One region of the Paenibacillus sp. FSL M7-1046 genome, then DNA from elsewhere that is predicted to be linked to it. Evidence: riboswitches for the same ligand, from Rfam matches in the RefSeq annotation. Region 1 holds a riboswitch; each other region holds the start of a gene.
The links. Region 1 has a riboswitch for cyclic di-AMP ahead of NYE29_RS26555 (hypothetical protein). Riboswitches for the same ligand answer to the same signal wherever they lie in the genome.

Region 1 (5,643 bases):
TGAGCCCAATGGACGCTGCATAGCAATAGCTTACGATAGAACATACAAGGGTTATGGTCCAGATCGGCAAAAACAAGATATCTGCACGGTCTACAATGAAAAAGCTTAGAGATTTCATTAAGTAAATGACCGGTTCGGGAATCATTTTAATTTGCTCGGAGTTAAAGAACATCAGACAGGTAGAAACCACGAAGAAATAGAACAGGGTCACAAACAAGTTGGAGAGACTGACCGATATCAATTTTTGTTTATCTGTACCTTCAGACAGCGGATAGATGATCAGCATTAATTCGAAACCATACATAGATATGGTTGTTTCCTTTGCTCCTTTTACGATATTCCATAAGCCTTTTTCCAATAGTGGTAACATATTATCCAGATGGGCTTGAGTTAATCCATAGATGATAAATAAAAATAGTGGAATAAAAAGCACGGAAGCCAGCGTATAGAATCTTGCCAATACTGTCAGCTTTTCTCTTGCGAGGTAGATAGTCATGATAGAAAAAAGAGCTAGTACAGCCCATCTTGGCGTAGTTTGCAGCATCCATCTCCGGAGCACCTCAACGGCACTAAGCATAATATTGGAGCCCAGCAGAATAAAGTAACCGATGTACAGAATAATCAATAGACTGCCAATAATCGGGCCTGCAAGTTTTATGCAAATCCCGAATAGGTTAAGTCCGGGGAATTTCTTCAGCAGGACCCACAGAAGAATGATGACAAGCTGGGTAATAACCCCTGCAACTAAAACAGAAAGTCCACCTCCACCTTTGGCAGTTTCGTTAAGTTTGTTAGGAAGAGACAGAATACCAACACCAATTTGGGCTTGAATAATAAAAAGGAAGAGTTGTCCCCTCGTTATCATTTTTTCTTTTTGAGCCACCGTATCAACTCCTGTAAGTATATCATTTATCCGTTTTTGGGTTGCTTGTACTCTTTCGGATGGACCAAATTGGAAAGCGTACGAAGGTATCTTTCAGGCCTTGAAAATTTAACGGACTTAAGGGTCTAAGGTAGGGTTGCCCAAAAGATTCTAGCTTGCATAAATGTATGAAAATGAGTGTTAACCCAAATGATATCCCAATATATCCGAATAATGAGGCAGCAATCATCAATGGAAACCGCATAAACCGGATAGCAGAGCTCATTTCGTTGGAAGGGATAAGAAAAGATGCAATGGCAGTCAACGCTACAACAATGATCATCGAATAAGAAACCAATCCTGCCTTAACAATTGCATCCCCGATAACCAACCCCCCAACAATCCCAATAGTTTGACCTACACGGCTGGGCAGACGAAGTCCTGCTTCCCGCAGCAATTCGAATATAAGTTCAAGCAGCATCGCTTCAATTAGCGGAGGAAAAGGGACCCGGGTCAATAAACCTTGAATCGAAAAGAACAATTGCAAGGGAAGGACATTGGAGTGGAAAGAAACGGTGGCAATGTAGAGCGCAGGCAACTGAAATGCTGTTACAAAGCCGATCAGACGGATAAACCGGACAAAAGAAGCGATCATCCATCGATTGTTATAGTCATCCGGTGTCTGATAAAAGCTGAAAAAGCTCGCCGGCAAAATCAGAGCTGTAGGGTCCCCATCCAGCAGTATGGCGACATATCCGTCCAGTAAATAGGATGAGGTATGGTCCGGACGCTCCGTATTTATTAGTTGTGGAAATATGGAGAAGGAGTTATCCTCCGTTAATTCCTGAATAAAGCCAGTGGAGATTACCCAATCGATCGAAATCTTCTTTATTCTTGATTCTACAATTTTTATCAATTCTGGGTTGGCGATGTTCTCCATATATACTAAGCCTACCTGTTTGGGGGCGAATTTCCCAAGTGTGAAGTAGCGGACAATAAGGTTTGGGGATGCTATTTGTTTCCGGATCAGGTATAAGTTAACCTTCATTTGTTCAATAAAACCGTTATGAGCTCCCCGAATAACCCCTTCATTCTCAGGCTCGCTAATGCTTCGTTCGTATTTGGCAGGAGTGAAGAGGACATAAAATTCAGACATTCCTTCTAAAAAATAAAGACAGCTTCCTTCAAGAAGTCCCTGAATGCCTTGGTTTAGTTGTGTTTCCAAATTGAAACTAAGGGTCGTGAAAAGCTCAGAGAGGTCTTTGTCCTGATTACGGCTAAAAGGAACAATCACGTTTCGTTCAATCAATTCCGTATCAGTGAGAGAGTCCAGATAAAAGACCATTCCTTCCTTTCCCTGAAAGGATAAGCTTCTTTTTTTGAGGTCACTTGTATGGAACAGTGCGGCTTCGATGTAATCGGAATTTTGATTTACAGAAGGAAATGAGGTCTGAGTTTGGTTAGTCATAATAAGGCGCTCAACTTTCGATTAATTTTGCTTTTAACGTTCCCGAATGATTTGCAGAATATTCCTGACAGGAACTTTAATGTGTGATACAGATGAGTACGGCAGATGATGTTGAGCAGCATACGTTTCTGTTTTGTTTTCCTAGGACATGAAGCGGAGCAAAAATGAGCAAATCATCGACCGCTTAAGAGCAACACCAAAGAATGCGCCTTCATTCGTGAAGTGGTGGCATTTTAAGCTTCTTTTGCCATCCGCAACGTTTTACATTAAATGGTCACAGGCGTAAGATTCAAATCAACAACCGAATATATTTTAACTGTTCTCAAATGGCTGAATTCCGATAATGGGAACGGGGGAACCAATGGTGAATGCGGCTTTTGCTCAGATAGCTGCCGCTCACTTGGGGTGAATCCTTGCTGCGTGCTGAAAAGCCGCTTCTTACAAGGTAGGGCAATCTCGCTGCCCGAATCCGTCAGCTAACCCCGTAAGCCTCGAAGAGAGAGGATGAGCGCCATGATCGATTAACCGACCACGGAGAGCCCTGACGCTTCTGTGGTCTTTTTGCTGCGCATGCAGAAAGGAAAGATGATCTGTATAAGTGTTTAGAAATCCTATAACAACGATAATAAGAGTCATTGGGCACTATCTAAATTGCTTTCAAGGGGGGATTGTTATCGTTACTGTATTTATCGTGTGCTTCTGGGTTGGATTGCTGCTTCTCCTCAGCGGCGGATTTCATGGGCATGGCCTGGCCGGTCATCTTCATGTGGGAGGTGGCGAAGCTGGTGGTCCGGGCTTTATGCCCATACTCCCTCTGATGGTGTTTGTCACGGTTTGGGGCGGCAGTGGTTATGTGCTTACCCGGTTCAGCGGAATGAATATGCTAGCAGTGGTGCTGATCTGCACCGTGCTTGCCTTGCTGCTGGGCTGTCTGATGTATGCGGTGTTGGCCCGGGTGATGACTCGGTATGACAGTAGCATGAATAAAATGGATTATGAGCAGGCGGGACAACTCGGGTACATCAGTATTTCAGCTGTGGATGGAGCAGTTGGAGAAATGAAATATGTGCTGCATGGAACGATGCGTTCTATTGGTGTGCGGGCAGAAACCGGCCAGCAGCTCGTCAAGGGTGACAGGGTGATTATTTTGAAGGTGGATAAAGGAATGGCGGTAGTCACCCTCTTCGAGAGGGAAAACGAACAATTATAAATAACGGGGAGTGTCGAACCGAATGGTTATTCTTTATTTAATCTCGGCAATTGTTGTTGTTATCCTGCTGGCTTTGTTCAGTATCGTGAACGCTTATAAAAAGGTACCGCCCAATCAGGCGATGATTGTATTCGGCCTCGGCGGAAAAAGAGTGGTTCAGGGTGGCGGGACGTTCGTCATTCCCGGCTTCCAAAACAATAAGACCATCTCCATGATGCTGATGAGCTTCGATGTCATCCCGGCGCAGGCGATGTTCTCCCGGCAGGGCATCAAGCTCAACCTAGAGGCGGTTGCCCAAATTAAGATTAAAAGCGATCCTACCGCTATTCTGACTGCCAGTGAGCAGTTTATCGACAGGCCGGAAGAAGACCGCGAGACGATTATCCTGCATTCGGTGGAAGGCCATCTGCGCGGCTTGATCGGACAATTAACGGTGGAATCCATTCTAAAGACACCTGACGAAATCAACAGCAAGATGCGGGAAACCTGCTCGGAAGACCTCGACAAGATGGGGCTTGAGGTGGTCAGCTTCACCATTAAGAAAATTACTGACGACAAAGGGTATATCGACAACATGGGAGTTCCGGAAATTGAGCGCATCCGCCGCGATGCCAGCATCGCCAAGGCGGAAGCGGAACGCGACATTCAGATCAAGCAAGCCGAAGCAGAGAAAGAATCCTCCATTGCCAAAGCCAATGCGCATCAGGCCACCATTGAAGCGGGAACCGCCGCCCGCGCCAAGGAATCTCTGTTCGAGAAGGATTTGAACATTAAGCAGGCGGACTTTAAACTGGAGACTGAAGTGAAAAAAGCACAAGCGGATCTTGCGTACGAGTTGCAGCAGAACAAAATCAAGCAGTCGCTGGTTACCGAACAGGTCAAGATCACGCAGATGGAAGCGGAGGCCAACCGGACCGTCCGGGAAATCGAAGTTGAGCTGAAACAGAAGGAGCTGGAGGCAACGGTGATTAAGCCTGCTGAGGCGGAGAACCAGGCTACGATCATGAGAGCGGAAGCAGCCAAGCAGCGGAAAATTCTTGAGGCGGAAGCAGAGGCGGCCACAATGACCAAACGGGGGCTGGCAACAGCGGAAGCAGAGCTGGCGAAGGGGAAAGCCAACGCAGAAATTGTTCAACTGGCCGGAGCGGCGGAAGCGGGGGCACTGGAGAAGAAAGCTGAAGCGTACAAACAGTTCACGCAAGCCGCACTTATAGTGGAATTCTTGAAGGTTCTGCCAGAGCTGGCTGACAAAATCGCTTCCCCGCTGGCCAAGGTCGATAAGATTACAGTGATTTCCCAGGATGGAGCATCCTCCGGCGTGAACAAAATTACCGGCGATATCGCCAAAATCATGGCCCAGATTCCTGAATTGACGCAGTCGCTTACCGGTATGAACGTGACAGAGGCTCTCAGCGGGCTGCTCGGCCGGGATAAAGAGCAATAGTTCTATACAAGCTGGGATATTGAATTCCTTGCATAAGCAACGCTCTATTATGGAAAACTTCTGTAGTGCGAATAAACAGCATGATTCCATGTTTGGAGACTTATTTTGATTTCCTAGGAGGTTAAGATTATGACAAATCAGGATCCGCAGGAGCTGCTTAAGCGAAAACACGAGATGGATGAGCAAAAAAGGCAGTTCACAAATTTCTCCCGAAGTGTTTGCGGCCATGGTGAGTTAGAAGCAGGCCAGGAATTCAGTATTGACCGGGTGCCTGACGATCAGAACCGTATGAAATCTGTTGAGAACAAACGTGATTGATCTGAAGAAAAATCTTCTCCGAGAAATGTAAAAATGTCCGTGTCGAAGGACAAGAACATAGTACCATTCAAAGTCGCTAACTTGGCGGCTTTTTTTGTTTTTTTAAGGTATCAAGTTCTTGTCCCGAGCAAAGGACAAAACTTGGTACTATTCCGCATTAATGGATGTCTAATCATAAATCATTCTTATTCTATATAACTGGAATTTCTTATGTATAAAAGATTGTTTATGGAACAACATACACATAATACGCACATTATGGATAGGTTGGTGATCTTCATTCATGCGACAAAAAAAGAGTCTATTTCTGCTGATGATCTTTATATTAATTGTAACTTCGG
Region 2 (5,643 bases), 170 kb from region 1:
ACCGCGGAGCCGGCGAGAATCACTACAATAATAATCCCGGCTGTTTGCACTAGCCTGGTCCGCTGTCCAAGCCCCGCCGCTACATCGCGTCCGAGACTAAGGAGTGTAATGGATCGGGAGATCAGCAGAGATCCTATCAGAGCTGCCGCAATCCAGGGAAACAAAATACGAAGCTGTGTCCAATTCGTCCCGCCGATCCCGCCTGCCATCCAGAAGGCAATATCCTGGGACAGATGAAACAGAATCGCGATTCCCTGGCTTACCGCCAGCAGCATAGCACTTACAGCGGCGCCGGCAAGGGTCAGACGCAGCGGGGTTAAGCCGCTATGGGAGAGCGAGCCAATCCCGAACACAAGAATGGCCGCCGCTGCAGCGCCGATGAAGCAGTACAGCATGATGTAGAGAAAAGAAGCAGATGACGCAAAAGCAAAAGCTAACGCCAATCCTGCGCCGGCACCGGCATTCAGACCCAGCAAGCCGGAATCTGCCAGCGGATTGCGGGTCATGCCCTGCATAATTGCTCCTGCGACGGCGAAACAAGTACCAACCAGCGCTCCCGCCAAAGCACGGGGAATCCGCAGTTCCCGAATAATCTGATGCTGCTGCAGATCCGGATTAAACCGGAAGACTGCCTCCCATACCGTCACCAGTCTAATATCCGCGGCACCCACCGAAACGGAAAGTGCCAGACCAAAGACGACAGCGGCAAGGCCGAAAATCAAAATAACTACCGCAGCAACCGGCCTTGTCTTCAGCGGTTGATCTCCTGACGGATTTGTATTGTTAGCTATAGAACGTGTGGATGACACCATAAGTCTTCCCCTTAATAGGATGAGTTCAATGTTGTAATGAGAACAACTATCATTCTCATTATCGCAAATATCTGAATTATGTACAAGCTTTCACAGCTCGCACTTTCACTGTGAACGATTAAGTCAATGTCCTAAAAAAAGGTGCAGGTCTTTGTATCTCAAGATACAAGAACCTGCACATCCCTCCACCGCTGAAGAGTTCTCTCTACACACAGTTAAGGCTGATTATTTCACGAGAAAACTCAAGACATCATCAATGGTTTTGGAGTTGGCAATGGCTCCGCTGTACAGCCAGCTGCTTGCCTCGCTAAGTTCATGAACATTTCCAGCCTTAACCGCAGGGATACCCTTCCAGATTGCTCCGTTAAGAATGTCAGAGGCTTCGGTCTTGTCACTGTTCACCAGGAAGATATGATCTGCGGTCAGTTCAGCCAATTTCTCCAGCGTGATCGGATTCCAGGTTGCTCTGGATGCCGCAGGGATTTCTGTAACCAGGTTTGGTTGCTTCAAACCCAGATCCCCGTACAATACAGCACCACTGCTGCGTGTTTCATCTACTATAAAGAAGTTCTTCGACACCAGCCACAGAATGGCGACCGAATCATCACCAATGGAGCTGCTGATTTTGGCTTTTGCATCTGCTGCTTTTTGATCGTAATCCGCAATGGCTTGTTCAGCTTCAGTGCTCTTGTTCAGGAGCTCACCGATTTTGAGCAGCGATTTGCGCCAGTCTTTGCTAATCTTGTCACCAAGGACATAAGTAGGTGCAATTTTGTTCAACTGGTCATACAGACCGTTCTGCACACTAGACTCAGACTGCACAATGTGGAAATCCGGGGCAAAGCTGGTCACAGCCTCCAGCGGAAGATCATAGCTGATGGTTGGCACATCTTTAAGATCAGCAATCAGATATTCCTGGGTTCCGTTTGTCACGGACCACTGCGCTACCGGGGTAACGCCCAGTGTTACCAGGTAGTCTTCCATATAAGAAGCAAGTACGCGCTGCGGATTAGCCGGTACCGTGACTTCATGTCCCATGGCGTCTGTCACCGTTTTCTCTGTAGCCGGCGCAGTTGTTTCCGTTGGCGCTGCCGTTGCTTCAGCAGTAGCCGTAGCCGTAGGTGCAGGTGCAGCGGTAGCTTCCGCTCCAGAATTTGCAGCATTCTCATTATTGCCATTGCCGCAAGCGGACAAGAACAAAGTCATAGCCATACATCCGATCAATGCCAGCTTCATGCTGCCTGATCTCTTATTGTTCGAAAACATTAAATACCCCTCCTGTATTTACAAGCATTAATGGTCAAAGGTGTCCGAGGCCTTCGCCTTACTTTTTAAATGATATTGATTCTCATTATCTCTGTCAACAAAATTATTCGTTCTATAAAAAAAGGTTGCCTCCGCAAGCTACGGAAACAACCTCTGCTAACCATATTTATCTGCCTATTTGTGCAAATGATAGGGCACTGTTGCTACAACTATATCTTTTTGATTCATTAGATAAGAACGAATGAACAGGCTGGTCTGATTATGCAGGATCGCCTGCCACCAATGTTTGGTAATGAACTGTGGAATCAATACGGTAATATGATCTGTAGTAGCGGTCTTCCACTCTACGGTATCGATAAATTTCACCAGTGGGCGGATAATGCTGCGGTAACGGGAACGAAGCACGATCAGGCGTACACCCGGGTTCCATTCCTCCCATTTCTGCTCCATCTTGTGAATTTCCTCTTCATCAAAACCAACGTAGACTGCCACCACATTATCTGTTAACGACTTCGCATAACTGATCGAATGCAGCACAGCGCGTGTCACACCCGCAACAGGAACAACAACGGTACTTCCTTTAATCAACGGTTTATCCGTAGCAGGACATATGCGAAGCTGATCAGCTATATTCATATAATGACGGTGAATGCGGTGGAATACGAACATGACAACCGGCAGGAAGATGAAGGCCATCCACACGCTGGAAAACTTGGTAATGATAAAGATAAGCGTAATCGTCAGGGTAGTCAGCATACCGATTGTATTGACTACAAATTTATTCTGCCAGCCTTTCGGCTTCGTTTTGAACCAGTGCACCATCATGCCAAGCTGCGACAGCGTAAAAGGGATAAATACCCCGACTGCATACAGCGGAATCAGCCCTTCTGTATTTCCGTGGAAAGCAGCTACAAGCACAGCCGATAATACTCCGAGAAAGATAATACCATTAGAGAAGCCCAGACGGTCTCCCCGGACCATGAAGGCATGAGGCAAATATTTATCTTTGGCGAACATGAACGCGAGCAGCGGAAACGCCGAGTAAGCTGTATTCGCCGCCAGGAACAAGATGACAGCCGTTATCCCTTGGATGAAAAAGTACAAACCGCCCCGGCCAAACGTAGATTCGGCAATTTGCGACACGACGGTGGATTTCTCATTAGGAGTAATACCATACCAGTATGCCAGCAGCGTAATGCCGGTGAACATCAATCCGAGGATGCCTCCCATCAGCATCAAGGTTTTGGCGGCGTTTTTTTCCGCTGGAGCTTTGAAGTTCGGAATGGCATTCGATACCGCTTCTACCCCGGTCAGTGCCGAACAACCGGAACTGAAGGCTTTGAGTAATAGGAACAGGCTGACATTGGAAACGGCGGAACCGATTTCCGGGATTTCGGCATGAGCGCCGCCTGTAATATATTTGTACACCCCGGCAATGATGAGTACAAAGATAGAGACCACGAACAGATACACCGGGATGGCAATAAATGAAGCGGACTCCGTCACCCCGCGGAGATTGATAATCGTCAAGATCAGAATGACGGAGACTGCAATAAGGACAGTATGATTATGAAGACTCGGAAAGGCCGATGTGATCGCATCCGTTCCCGCTGAAGCACTAACTGCAACCGTAAGAATGTAATCTACCAATAAAGAGCCGCCAGCCAAGAGGCCGGTAGGAACGCCCAGATTGCTTTTTGCCACGATATACGCTCCGCCGCCTTGCGGATAGGCAAAGATGGTCTGGCGATAGGAAAAAATAAGGATGGCCAGCAGGCCCAATACGGCTAATGCAATCGGCAATGAATACCAGATGGCGGTGAAGCCCGCGGCCACCAGTACAATCAGAATTTGCTCCGTTCCGTAGGCCACAGACGAGAGTGCATCGGAAGACAGAACAGCCAGTGCTTTCACCTTGGATAACTTTTCATGATCGAGTTCGTTCGACTTCATCGGACGCCCGATCAATAGTCGTTTTACCTTGCTTACCATTGTAGTAACAGTTCCTCTCTTTGTTGAGTTGAAACGGTAATACCGCGCGCCGTTTTCATTGGCAGGTTTCATAAATGCAGGCACAAAAATAAGCATACGGAAATGATCCGCATGCTTACGCATGCTCATTATCCCACCCTTGCTTACGAGGTTAGCTGGCGGATTCGGGCTGTGGTAGCCCTACGGTTCCGGTCATACTGACCTGCCTCCGATTCACCCCATTGACGTTGCCGTCAAGTTTGGTTCCCCCGTTTTTCCTTGCGGAAAATTCAGCGCATATTCAACTTCTCACAAGGACTAATAATAGTCTACAATAGCTTTTCAGTAAAGCGGTGAAAAAAATGAAAAAAGAATGAAAAAACATCCAAAAAGCTCAAATCCAAGATCGGGGATAAGTGGATCTTTCATTCTCTTTCATTATCCCAGCGTTCCGTGATTTTTGAGTGTTTTGGATGTTAATTGTGACAGAAATTAAGGAAATATTTTTGCTCTAAATTCTGCTTAGCCTTTTCTTATTCTGCTGGCTCTTCTTGGCGCCCGGTCCAGAGCAAAATTGCGATTAGAGCAAAAGCAATCAACGCAAGCAGAGGTACCGTAATGAACCCTAAAAAGTTCAAATAATCCTCATTGCAGGGTACACCAATTTTGCATGGCAAAATTTTACTGAGTGCAGGAATTTTCTGCTCTGCGTAATGGTACAGGGAGATGCTCCCGCCTATCAGACATAAAGGCAGCACATAAGGAATGATGCGTTTATCTCCCCGGTACGTGGCAATTCCGAGCAGAATCAGCTGAGGATACATAAAGATACGCTGGAACCAGCATAGCCTGCAGGGTTCATAATGCAGCACTTCACTAAGATACAAGCTTCCTGCTACTGCAATTACGGAAACAAACCAGGCCAGATACAGGCAGTGGCGTCTGCAGAAGGTAGAGAATTTCATCATTTGGCATCCGCCGAATCAAGGGCGATTTGCACCTGCGAGTCGATGGCTTCAATATCAAAGGCCTTGTCTACCTTGACTCCATTAACAAATACAGTAGGAGTAGAGGTCACTTTGCTGTCTTCGGCCAGCTTCATATCTCTCTGCAGTTCACTTTCATAGGTGCGTTCCTCAATGTCTTTACGCAAGAGGTCAAAATCTATCGGCAGGTTCTCTTTCTGCGCCAGGCTTACCAGGTAATCAGCGGTCGCCCACTCTTCGCTCTCATCGCCCTGATTAGCATAGATTGCGTCATAATAGGTCCAGAAAGCTTCACTGTTCTGATGATAGACAGATAAAGCTGCTAATGACGCTGTTTCGGAATCCGGTCCGATAAAGGCCATATTTACGAAGTAAAAGGCCGCTTTGCCCGGAGTTACGTATTTTTCAACAAGCTGAGGTTTGATGGTACCGGTAAAGTCTGAACACGCCGGACATTTATAATCCCCGAATTCAACAATTTTGACTGGAGCATCCTCTTTTCCAAGTCTGTGCATCTCGCTGTAATTAAAGTCAGAGTTCCCTTTTGGAATCAGCATGATTAGAGCGACAAAGATAATGATAACTGCTGCTACCGTGCTGAAGATCAG
Region 3 (5,643 bases), 1.1 Mb from region 1:
GGCCGAAGGAAAGACAACAAATCCCTCCGGCACAGGATAACCGGCCTGAAGCATTCTGGAGAGCATCGCTCCCTTACCTCCTGCTTCGACGTATTGCTCCGGGCTTAGCTGGGCGAATCCTCGGATCATCTGTCCCATATTCAATTGCTCCTTTTGATATATTTGAAACTTTATTTAACTTGAAACTTAGTTTCTTTTAATACTTTATTCCATTATTGTGTTAACCGTCAAGCTTTACTTCATCAATATATTGAACTTATAATTCTTCTATTTTGGGATTGGCCGTGACTACAGAGAATGTTTGGACTTCCGGCCGCTGTTGTCTCCCGATTTCTTGATTTATACCGCTACTTGCGGTTGAAATCCGGAGAAAAAGGCGGTCGCTATCGCTCCTACAGTTCCAAAATCCCCCTCCGCCACTTATCCCTAAATGTAATTCTCAAGTTCAATCTATTTAGGTAGTTCTTCAGTTCAACTGATATAGTTGATTAATTTCACCAAACAAAAAGAGACGTCCCTTTAGCCATGAAATGGCTGCTTGGGACACCCCTCGTTTGGTGAACAGGATAGACATGAGTACTTGGTGCGAATGCTCCGCGACCGGACTGTTGTTCCAATCACTGTGGTCCACACTATTTTGAACTTATTTTGCAAAATATCAACGGTTTCGATAGAATAAAATTAATTTATTACGTGCCATCAAATATTTTAAGATTGTAATATCTAGCCCATCGAGATATTAACATTCCAGAAGGAGGGTTGTCTTATGTCAAGTCATGAACAAGATCAACCTACGGAGCTGCAGGAACAACTCACCCTACTCATGCGTGGACTGGGAACCCGAACGGTAATCTATCAGCAAAACGTAGCCGCTTCCCTCGGGTTATACAATAATGATTTTTTATCCGTAGACATTCTGCGTGAGAAAGGTCCGATTACGGCCGGGGAACTGTCCAAACTGACCGGGCTGACCACAGGCAGCGTTACTGCATTAATTGACCGGCTTGAAAAAAGCGGATATGTCCGCAGGCAAAATGATCCCAATGACCGCCGCAAAGTGATTATTGTCCCGTTGTATGAGAATAAGGAAGAGGTAAGCAGCACCTACCTCAAGCTTCACTCAGAAATGCTGAACCTTGCTTCCTCGTATACGGCAGAAGAGCTTGAACTCATCACACAATTTTTGGGCAAGGCAAGTACGGTTCTGGAAGACCAGATTTATCAGCTTAGCTCTGCTACACTCAGCAAGCCCTCTTCCTGAATCCTCTGCTGCCACAAGCGGAAACGGCTTTGCCGTCTTCAAAAGGACGATATCCAGCGGTCGAATGGCCCGGGATATCGTCCTCTTTTCACATGCGGGATTGCTGCAAAAGCCATCTTTGCTTATTAAAACGGCAGGCCGGCATAAGCATTATGACTCGGTCTGCCGTTGATATGCGAATTTTTGGACAGCTTAGCCGCGTAGAATTTGAACCATGGATTCAAAGCCGCTGCTGGCCAGATGAGGATGTCTCAAGCAGGCTCTCCGGTATGCCTTGAGGATTTCGCCGTGAAGCGGATGTTCGGCCGGAACCCCTAACCGGGAGGCAAGCACTGCGCTTAAACCGGCAGTCCGAATTTCTTCCTGGAGAAGCACAGCTTCCTGATCATTAGGGTCGCCATAGAGAAGTGCGGAAGTAATGGCCGACACCAGATACGAGGTCTCTAGACCAAGCTCATGGGCAAGCATAGCAGGCCGCAGCAGCCGGTCGTTTGGTGAAAGCTTGCGAAGCGGGGAACGGGCTACGCGCGATATTTTATCGTTGAAGTTCGGGTTGATGAACCGGTCCATGATCTTATGGATATATCTGTCGTGCGCCGCAGGATCAAAACCGTATAAATGGACCAGCAACGCGCCGGTCTCCTGCAGCACTCCGCGGACACGGTCCTTAATTCCGGGGTCGGACATCGCCTCCTGAATGCTGGAGCAGCCCTCCAGGTAACCAAAATACGCTGCGCTGCAATGCCCGGTATTCACCGTAAACAGCTTCCGTTCAAGATAGGAATCGAGGGAGTCTACATAATGGACGCCTTTGATTTCCGTATAATCAGCGATTAATTCGCTGCGGGGAATGACCCATTCACTGAACGGCTCCACTACGATTTCCAGCGGATCTTTATGCGTCTGTACTGGAACGATGCGATCCACCATAACATCGGGGAAGGCGACACAGCGGTCTGCACGCCCCTTTAAAGGCTGCTTTAAATGGCGGTAGACCAGATTTTTAAGCTTTTGGCTGCTCCCTACGCCATTCTCGCAGGCAATAATATGAAGCGGCTTCGGATAGGCGTTGCTGTTTAGCCTGTTCTCAATACCCTGCGCGATGGCTCCGGCAATGTCCTTCAGCGCTGTTAGCCCGACCGCTGTCGTCACGATCTCAGCCTCTGCTACAGCTTGGGCCACCTGTTCCTGGTCCTTCAGATGAAGGGCGGTTACATTCTCCACAATAAAGCGGTCCCGCTCATCATTGGCAAGGGTAACAGGATAGCGCCCCCGTTCCTGCAGCTGAGCGATTTTCAGCCTATTTCTTCCGACAAAACAAACCTCATAACCGGAGTCTGACAGCACTGGACCGATAAATCCCCGGCCAATATTGCCCGCTCCAAAATGTACGGCTCTCAAATCGGTGTCCCCCTTAAGTAATTTCAACTCTTTATAATTTCACAAATTATAGTTGTTATACGCAGAAATTAGTACACTGTAGTGTTTTATACCTGCACACCAGAGATTTCGAAGCAACTCCGGGAAACTACGTGATCGAAGTCCAAAAGACTCAGGCTTTCGGTCTGGTGATGCGGCATATCAAATTCAAGAAAGCGGGTAATGGCATTCGGGATCACCACACAGAACATTCCAGCAGCAGCTGCAGCTCTTGCGCCGTTTGGCGAATCCTCAATAGCGACTGCCTCATGTGGTTTAATGTCAAGAGAGGACATGACCTGGTTATACAACTCCGGATCAGGCTTCACCTTCTCCACATGATCGGAGGTGCGGATGCTCTCGAAATAATCGCGTATGCCCAGCAGCTCCAAATGCCGTTCCACCCAGTCCATAGAGGAGCTGGAAGCAAGGCCAATCCGCAGTCCGGCGTCCTTGGCAGCATCCAGATATTGCTGAATTCCCGGCCGCATCTGTTCCAGCTCCATCAGCTTGCTGTGCCTCTGCTGGACCGCTATTCTGAATGCCATCCGGTCGATAGGCAGCTTAAGGTCAGTCATCAAATATTCGTAGGGATTAAAACTGTTAAGGCTGGTGCCTATGCAAGTAGAATACTGTTCCAGCGACAGGTCTACCCCATGCTCTCCATAGGCTTCGCTAAAAGCGGTGTACCAAGCTGTTTCCGTGTCGATAATCGTTCCGTCAAAATCAAATATAATCCCTTTGATCAAATCAACCATCTCCCTCGCAGTAGTCCGGTAAGCTAAGCTCACACAAAAGCGTGCAATTCGCCTCCAAAAATGCTTCCGGCTGGCGTCTGTCTGTAAAAACCATAACAAAGGTTTTCTGCCCGCGTCAACCGGGGCAGCTTATCTTCCATCACATGAGTACGGTTACAATTGCACAAAAACGAAACCGGGGACAAACCTAAAAAAACGCTTTCCCGGTCGCTCCTGTTTGCACCAAAAAAACCTTTCTGTGCAAAGGATTTCGTGTTTCTATGTCTTGCGGCCGGGACTCTGCGTATGATGCATTTCAAGAAGACCGGCAACCCCTCAACAAAAAAAATTTCTACTCTGCTGATTGGGCTTGGTCCCGTATGCCTTGCCGCTGGCAAGTTTTGCTTTGACTTTTCAAAACTTTCCGGGTTATACTTTATCTACGCTTAATTTCCAGCCTTTGGGCAGGAAAGCGGGGGAACCAGTCTTTTGGGGCGAATCATTCACAGAATGTAGGGTACCATCTTACCCGAGTCCGTCAGCTAACCTCGTCAGTAGTGGATGGGTCTGCTTTTTTAGGTATATTCATAACCAGAGACCCTTGCTAAGGGTCTCTTTTTTGTATTCACATGACCCTGCTGGCAGCAGTTTGGCTATCGACCTCAAGGCTCCCTTACTTCTCACACTATGAGACCAAGGAGAGATGCAAGTGCAAAAGATAAGGTACATAACGGATATCAGCAAGGTTGCCATGCTGTCTGAAACGGAGAAAGAAAAGCTGAAGGAGATCACCGGCAAATTCGCCTTTCGGGTCAATGACTATTATCTGTCGCTGATCGACTGGGACGACCCGGGTGATCCGATCCGCAGGCTCGTCATTCCAAGTGAAGGTGAACTTGCGGAGTACGGCTGCTGGGATGCATCCGATGAGGGAATGAATTATGTAGTGCCGGGATGTCAGCACAAATACAGAACAACAGCCCTTCTGATTGTCTCCGAGGTGTGTGGAGCTTACTGCCGCTACTGCTTCCGCAAGCGCCTGTTCCGCAATGATGTGAAGGAAGCACAAACCGATGTGGCTCCGGGCTTGGAATACATCAGGAATCATCCTGAGATCAATAATGTGCTGCTTACCGGCGGAGACAGCCTGATTCTCTCTACCTCCAAGCTGCGCTTCATCATCGAAAGTCTGAGATCCATTGACCATGTGAAGATTATCCGGCTGGGCTCCAAAATCCCCGTATTTAATCCCATGCGCATTTATCAGGACGAAGAACTGCTGGAACTAATCCGTACCTATTCATCGGAGGACAAACGCATTTACGTCATGGCGCATATTAATCATCCCCGGGAAATTACGCCCGAAGCCAAACAAGCATTCAGAGCACTTCATAATGCCGGGGCAATCGTGGTTAATCAAACGCCGGTGCTGAAAGGCATCAACGATGATCCGGCGGTACTCGGAGAACTGCTCGACCGGCTGTCCTGGGCCGGAGTCACTCCCTATTATTTCTTCGTGAACCGGCCCATTGCCGGCAACCGCGAGTTCGTTCTGCCGCTGGAGCGTGTCTACAACATTGTTGAGGAAGCCAAGGCCAGAACCTCAGGTCTGGGTAAAAGAGTCCGTCTATCCATGAGCCACTCCTCCGGCAAAATCGAGATACTGGCGATTGAAGACGGCATGGCCTATCTGAAATACCATCAGTCCAGAGCGCAGGAGTACGGCAAATTTATGATCCTGGAATGTCCACCGGATGCAGAATGGTTCGATGATCTTCCCGGCAGCGAGAAGCACTGGACCCATCCTGCTTACACTTCCCAGATCCCGCAGCTCCTATAAAAGCCAGCACAGTCCCCTTGTATCAGCATCGGGACTGTTTAGCGTGCTTACCGGCTATTCCATCCCCTGTGAGAACAGCTTGCTGATGAGTGCTCTCCGGCTGGATACGCCGGTCTTGGAGAAGATCGATTTCAGGTGATCCTGTACGGTGTACGCAGAAATATGCAGCGACTCCGCCAGCTCCTTGGTAGATAATCCCCGGGACAGCATCTCGGCCAGCTGCTTCTCCCTGGCGGTCAGCTGGCAGGCATCGGCCAGCAGCCGGAAGATCTCCGAGGACTTGGCATAGACAAAGGCAACGGCCAGCTCCGTCTTCCCGCCGCTTCCTTCAAGCCTGCTGGCCGTAACTGTCAAGTATGCCCCATCCTCGACACGCAGGCATAATT
Region 4 (5,643 bases), 3.7 Mb from region 1:
AGTTCCTGCAGGTTTACCTTCAGCACATCATCATTGCGGATTTTGACATGCGGGTACGGAGACAATACATCCCGGAGAATCGGAATTAGTCTGCGGTCGATCTCTACAGCAGTCACCGCACCCGCAGCCATGGCCAGCCGTTCAGTAAGCGCCCCGATACCCGGACCAATCTCCAGGGCGCCCGAAGAGTCGGTTAATTCTGCTGCGTCCACTATTTTATCAAGGATATTCTGGTCGATCAGAAAGTTCTGTCCCAGACTTTTTTTGAACGAAAAACCGTAGCGCTGAATAATTTCTTTGGTCCGTACTGGCGATGAGATCTTGTTATTGCCACTCATGAAGTAATGCCTCCCTGATCAATTTGTGCGAGAGCTCCGGAGAATTCTTCCCGCGTGATGCCAAACATAGCCAGCCGCTTGTATAGCTGTTTGCCGTTGCAATACCCGATGCCAAGCACGTTGCCCAGCGCCATCCTGCGCTCAGCCGCTCGCGGATGCACCAGCATGCCCGCCGCCATAAGATCCTCCAGCCCAATTAGGGCAGGGGCCCCTTCAAAGGAGGTATGTACATGCTGCAGCGCATGACGGATCGCTTCCGGTGATGCATTCTCAACACCGATATCCCCTTTGCGTGTAGCATCCTTCTCCGGGATGAATGCATGCTTGCAGCCTGGCACCTTGGAGGAGACAATCTTGCGGATGCGTTCGCCGGCATGATCGGGATCCGTAAGGATGATCACGCCTCTGCGTTCCATTGCCAGGGCTATCTTGGCGATAACCTTGCGGTCTACCGCTGAACCGCCAGTCTCTATCGTATCGGCCTCCACCGCCCGCTTGACGGCAACCGTATCACTCTTGCCTTCCACCACAATTAATTCCTTAATCATACACGTTGCTCCTTCCTGTAAAACACAAAAAGAAGAGGATTCGCTCCCCTTCTTTTTGGCTAAAGAATGTATAAGTGATGAGCGGCAGCCCGTTCTGTCAGTGCTACCCTCACTATAGCTTATAAACCGTTAATTTGCAAAAACAGACCTCGTTAATTCAGCTCCGGCTTCACTGGACCGATCACATAAATGGTCCGGGACTTGCGGCCGAAATTACGGGCATGGCTCAGTGAATCGTAATAAACATCCAACTTGTTGCCTTTGATGGCACCGCCGGTATCCTCTGCTCGGCGAAACCCTAATCCCTCAATGTACACCCACCAGCCGATAGGAATTACATTCGGGTCCACAGCTATTGTCCGGCCTTCTGTTACGCGTGTGCCAGAAGCCGTGCGGGTCCCAATGCCTGGCTCTTCCGAAGAATAGGCTGTCATCGACACATTTTTGATCATCTTCTTGTATTGGAAATCTACGCCTGCCTTGTGCACGACGTTACTGCTTTTTGCGGAAACTTTGGTTGTTTTGGATGCTGTACTTTTTTTGGAAGTTGTCACAGCAGCTACAACGGGCTTTGGCAGGGGCTTCGTACCAACATAAACAATTTTATGTTTGGTAACCGTCTGTACTTCCTTGCCAATCATGCGCATAGAGACCAGTTCTCCATCTTGGTAGACCTTCTCGATATGCTGGACCATGACGCCTGGTGCGCCTAACTGTGCCACTTTTACGGTTCCCTTGTTCAGGGAAGGATCTGAGGTCTTAATGACCTGGAATGGCAAATTTTGCTTCCGCTCTACAATCTGCTTGTTGATGCGGACAATTTTAATTCCCATGCCGGCCGATACTGTGGTGTCAAGCGAAGGATATATCTTGTCATTGCTTTTCAGGCTTAAACCCAGTTTGCTAATGGCGTCACCGATAGTGTCTTCGGTGGTGTACAGCGTTTTTGTTGCTCCATCCGCAGTGAGACTAAACTTCTGCGCACGATTGATCACGACACGGTCGCCGTCCTGTATCTCATCACTAAGGCCAATAGATAATTCATCATGCGGCTGCAGCGAAATTTGTTCCTTAGCCAGCACATCACTGAGCAGCGCTTCGCGCGTTTCCAGCGTCTGTGCTTTCCCGTCTATTACTAAAAATATCTCTTTCTTGCTCTGACCGTGTACGTACAGCAGAATGAGCAGCGCGATAACGATTGATACCGCACCTGCAAGCGAAAGTAAGCGAGGATTCACTTGCTTCCACCGTAATGCGAAAGACCTGCTGGATGATTGCGAATCATGGGATACTTCTGGTTGGAATACGCCCACTCTCTCCATCCTCCTTACATAGCCCCGTCGTCAAGTTGTATATCAAGGTGACTGTATGATTGCTGACGAAACTAGGTTTGAGATTGCAACAGGATACGCCCGCATTGCTTCAGCGTTTCCTGCTCATGGATCGCCTGCCCGGCATAATTACTCCAGATACCTGTTATACAACAGTATGCTGGGAACATTCGCATTATTCAAAACAAAAAAAGCCCAAAAAAGAGTTCACAGAGGACTCTTTCGTGGCTTCTCCGGATGTCAGAATACGCGGGAATGTTTATGCACGAGGTTTCCTCTCTTACTTGCGCTTACGGGGTTAGCTGTCGGGTTCGGGCATAAGAGAGACGCCCTATCTTAGGTCACCCGCTCACGGCGGTTGCCCTCAAATTCACCCCAAAGACCACGTGAAGAAATCAAATAAATTCTGCGGCATTTCTGTGTTGTACTCTATGTACGGACATGCGGCAGGCATTATTGGTTCCCCCGTTCTCCATACGGAGACTCAGCGAGACGATCCATGATTCAGTGACTGTCACAGTAACAACAGCTCACTGCACTGAAAAGATGATATCCTGTTTTGATGCATGTTGTAAAGGACGATTCAACCACGTTTACGCAAAAAAATGATTAAAATATTGTAATATTCAGCCGTTTTTAAATTAAAAAAGTTTAATATATCGGCTATACTTCATTTTTCACCGCTTTTACTCCCGATTTCAGACAATCCCAAATCGTTCCAGTGCGTTCGCATACGTAATTTCCGCCAATTTCTGTAAATCAATCCCTTTTATTTCCGCGGCAGCCTCTGCTACTAATCTCACATGTGCGCTCTCATTTCGCTTGCCCCGGAAAGGGTGCGGTGTCAAATAAGGCGAGTCCGTTTCAATCAGCAGCCGGTCCAGCGGAGTCTGGGCCAGCACCTCTTTTGGCACTCTGGCATTCTTGAATGTAATCGGTCCGCCGAAGGACAGGTGAAAGCCTAAATCCAGGCACATTTTGGCTATTTCCCAGCTGCCGGAGAAGGAGTGCATCACCCCGCCTATTTCATCAGCCTTCTCTTCACGGAGAATCCGCACCACATCCTCATGAGCATCACGGTTATGAATACAAATCGGCATTTTCAGCTCACGGGCTAGTCCGATTTGTTTGCGGAACACTTCATGCTGTACCTCTTTGGGAGAGGTATCCCAATAGTAATCCAACCCAATTTCTCCGATGGCGACTACTTTTTTATGACTGCACAGTGAGGCGATCCACTCGAGATCCCCGTCCCTCATATCAATGGCATCCTGCGGATGCCAGCCGACGGCTGCATAAATATAATCATAGGTTTCAGCAAGCTTCATGGTTGTTGGGATTGTTTCCCTGTTAAAGCCAATATTAATCATTTTGGTAACTCCTGCCTCGAGCGCATTGGCGATTACCTTTTCGCGGTCCTCGTCGAATTGTGGAGCATCCAGATGGGTGTGCGTGTCGAACAATTGCATGTTACATCCTCTTTTCTGTCATAATTTCTATGATGAATTCCAAGTATTTTTGGATTACTTTGCAAAGATTTCTGCGATTGAAGAAGGCAGCATTGGAAGGGCTTTCTGCAGCTTATCCTGTGGAAAATACAGGTGATACCGGCCGCGGTGAATTCCGCTGATGGAGCGTACGATATCTGAAACTTCAGAGATCTCCCTCAGTTTGTCATGGCGGTCAAGCAGCAGGATTTGCTTGCTGTCAAAGCCTTGTCCCGGACGAAACACATCATAGGGCAAATCTGTCGGAAAATCAATTTCCAGATCATAATCGGCATCTAGCCCTGCCACGGCAAAGCTGCGGCGTATTTCGTCAATCGTCTCGGAATCAAGGTTCTCCATCTCTACATATTTATACAGTTTACGATGAATAAACCGGCTGCACAAGTCGCTTAACAACTCATCCTTCTCCAAAGTCCACTGCATGAAGGCGGTCTGTATCATAGCTTCGTCCAGCAGCAGATATTGCTCCACCGTAACCTCTCCGCGGAACAAATCACCTAAAGGATCAATCATGAACCGGAATTCATAACCGCTCTGGTACAGCTCTTTGGCTCTGCGGAAAATTTGCCGCAAAATGATTTCGGAACTGCGTGTGACCGGGTGAAAATATACCTGCCAGTACATTTGATAGCGCGACATTAAGTAATCCTCGATAGCGTGCATCCCTGACTCCTTAACCACTACTCTTCCATGGTACGGGCGCAGCATTCTTAGGATCCTGTCAATATCGATCGTCCCATAGTTTACTCCCGTGTAGTATGCATCGCGGAGCAGATAATCCATGCGGTCAGCATCCAGAGGGCCGGAAACCAAGTTGACTACAATTTCATGCTCATATGTTTTGGAGATTACCGAAGCTACCTTGCCGGGAAAATCCTCTGCCACATCCCGCAGAATCGCGGTGATCTCCGTGTCCTCCAGAATGATCCGGCAGGTCCAGTCTTCATGGTTCATTTCAAAGGCTTCTTCTATAGAATGGGAGAACGGGCCATGCCCCAAATCATGCAGCAGCGCTGCACATAGAGTGAGCAGGCTCTCCTCCGGCATCCAATCCTTATACCCGCTTCGCTCGAACTGCGAAATGATACGGCGTGTAATTTCGTAGACACCAAGAGAATGTGAAAATCGGCTATGCTCTGCACCATGAAAGGTTAGATAGGAGGTGCCAAGCTGACGGATGCGCCGCAGACGCTGAAATTCCTTAGTATTGATCAATCGCCAGATAATTGTGTCCTGCACGTGAATATAGTTATGAACCGGATCTTTGAAAACCTTCTCTTCTGTCAGCGGTTGCTTCATGTGTTCAACTCCTTCGAATAATATAATTAGAAATAAGAGGTAATAGGTAGTATAATAATGAATAATGTCGCACTTTGTCGAACTATGTCATTTTAACGTTTTACAAATCGACAATTTAATTTTATCTGCATTTGTATAAATTTATGTGTAATGTAGGCGATATAAAAGTTTTATTAAAAAATTCCTTAAAATTAGCCTCAAAAAAGGTTGACTGTTTTGGGAATGGTTGGTATTATAAATATCATAAAACGGTGAACAATGTCGAATAATGACGCTTTTGAACATTGAGAGGAGCAACGATTGTAATGATGAAATCAACAGGAATTGTAAGAAAAGTAGATGAGCTTGGACGGGTTGTTATTCCGATCGAATTGCGCCGTACACTGGGCATTGGAGAAAAAGATGCGCTCGAAATTTACGTGGACGGTGAGCGGATCATGCTTAAAAAATACGAGCCAGCTTGCATTTTCTGCGGCAATGCTGAGAATGTAACCTATTTCAAAGGAAAAATTGTTTGTCATGAATGCATTTCTGCTATCCCTACCCCTGTGACAAACTAGAACAAATAGGTTATAATAGGAACTAATCAAATTGTTAATTCTAACCTTTTTATATCTCC

Region 2: linked by a shared signal. The riboswitch ahead of NYE29_RS25855 (APC family permease) and the one ahead of NYE29_RS26555 (hypothetical protein) in region 1 are both predicted to bind cyclic di-AMP.
Region 3: linked by a shared signal. The riboswitch ahead of NYE29_RS31585 (KamA family radical SAM protein) and the one ahead of NYE29_RS26555 (hypothetical protein) in region 1 are both predicted to bind cyclic di-AMP.
Region 4: linked by a shared signal. The riboswitch ahead of NYE29_RS09895 (3D domain-containing protein) and the one ahead of NYE29_RS26555 (hypothetical protein) in region 1 are both predicted to bind cyclic di-AMP.

The regions. Positions count from the first base shown of each region.
Region 1 is NZ_JBBOXB010000001.1:5,955,150-5,960,792, reverse strand. Features, by position in the region: gene NYE29_RS26565 (GerAB/ArcD/ProY family transporter) at 1-883, opposite strand, end outside; gene NYE29_RS26560 (spore germination protein) at 906-2,330, opposite strand; cyclic di-AMP (ydaO/yuaA leader) riboswitch at 2,649-2,836, shown strand; gene NYE29_RS26555 (hypothetical protein) at 3,022-3,540, shown strand; gene NYE29_RS26550 (flotillin family protein) at 3,563-4,984, shown strand; gene NYE29_RS26545 (hypothetical protein) at 5,114-5,302, shown strand; gene NYE29_RS26540 (alkaline phosphatase family protein) at 5,586-5,643, shown strand, end outside.
Region 2 is NZ_JBBOXB010000001.1:5,789,372-5,795,014, reverse strand. Features, by position in the region: gene NYE29_RS25865 (FecCD family ABC transporter permease) at 1-812, opposite strand, end outside; gene NYE29_RS25860 (iron-hydroxamate ABC transporter substrate-binding protein) at 1,038-2,078, opposite strand; gene NYE29_RS25855 (APC family permease) at 2,253-4,070, opposite strand; cyclic di-AMP (ydaO/yuaA leader) riboswitch at 4,196-4,355, opposite strand; gene NYE29_RS25850 (disulfide oxidoreductase) at 4,583-5,014, opposite strand; gene NYE29_RS25845 (DsbA family protein) at 5,014-5,643, opposite strand, start outside.
Region 3 is NZ_JBBOXB010000001.1:7,027,834-7,033,476, forward strand. Features, by position in the region: gene NYE29_RS31560 (PEP/pyruvate-binding domain-containing protein) at 1-138, opposite strand, end outside; gene NYE29_RS31565 (MarR family winged helix-turn-helix transcriptional regulator) at 767-1,261, shown strand; gene NYE29_RS31570 (mannitol-1-phosphate 5-dehydrogenase) at 1,454-2,662, opposite strand; gene NYE29_RS31575 (HAD family hydrolase) at 2,749-3,429, opposite strand; gene NYE29_RS31580 (hypothetical protein) at 3,598-3,867, shown strand; cyclic di-AMP (ydaO/yuaA leader) riboswitch at 3,851-3,989, shown strand; gene NYE29_RS31585 (KamA family radical SAM protein) at 4,121-5,257, shown strand; gene NYE29_RS31590 (helix-turn-helix transcriptional regulator) at 5,312-5,643, opposite strand, start outside.
Region 4 is NZ_JBBOXB010000001.1:2,282,172-2,287,814, forward strand. Features, by position in the region: gene rsmA (16S rRNA (adenine(1518)-N(6)/adenine(1519)-N(6))-dimethyltransferase RsmA) at 1-338, opposite strand, end outside; gene rnmV (ribonuclease M5) at 335-886, opposite strand; gene NYE29_RS09895 (3D domain-containing protein) at 1,039-2,199, opposite strand; cyclic di-AMP (ydaO/yuaA leader) riboswitch at 2,490-2,717, opposite strand; gene NYE29_RS09900 (TatD family hydrolase) at 2,916-3,686, opposite strand; gene NYE29_RS09905 (HD domain-containing protein) at 3,741-5,024, opposite strand; gene NYE29_RS09910 (AbrB/MazE/SpoVT family DNA-binding domain-containing protein) at 5,330-5,584, shown strand.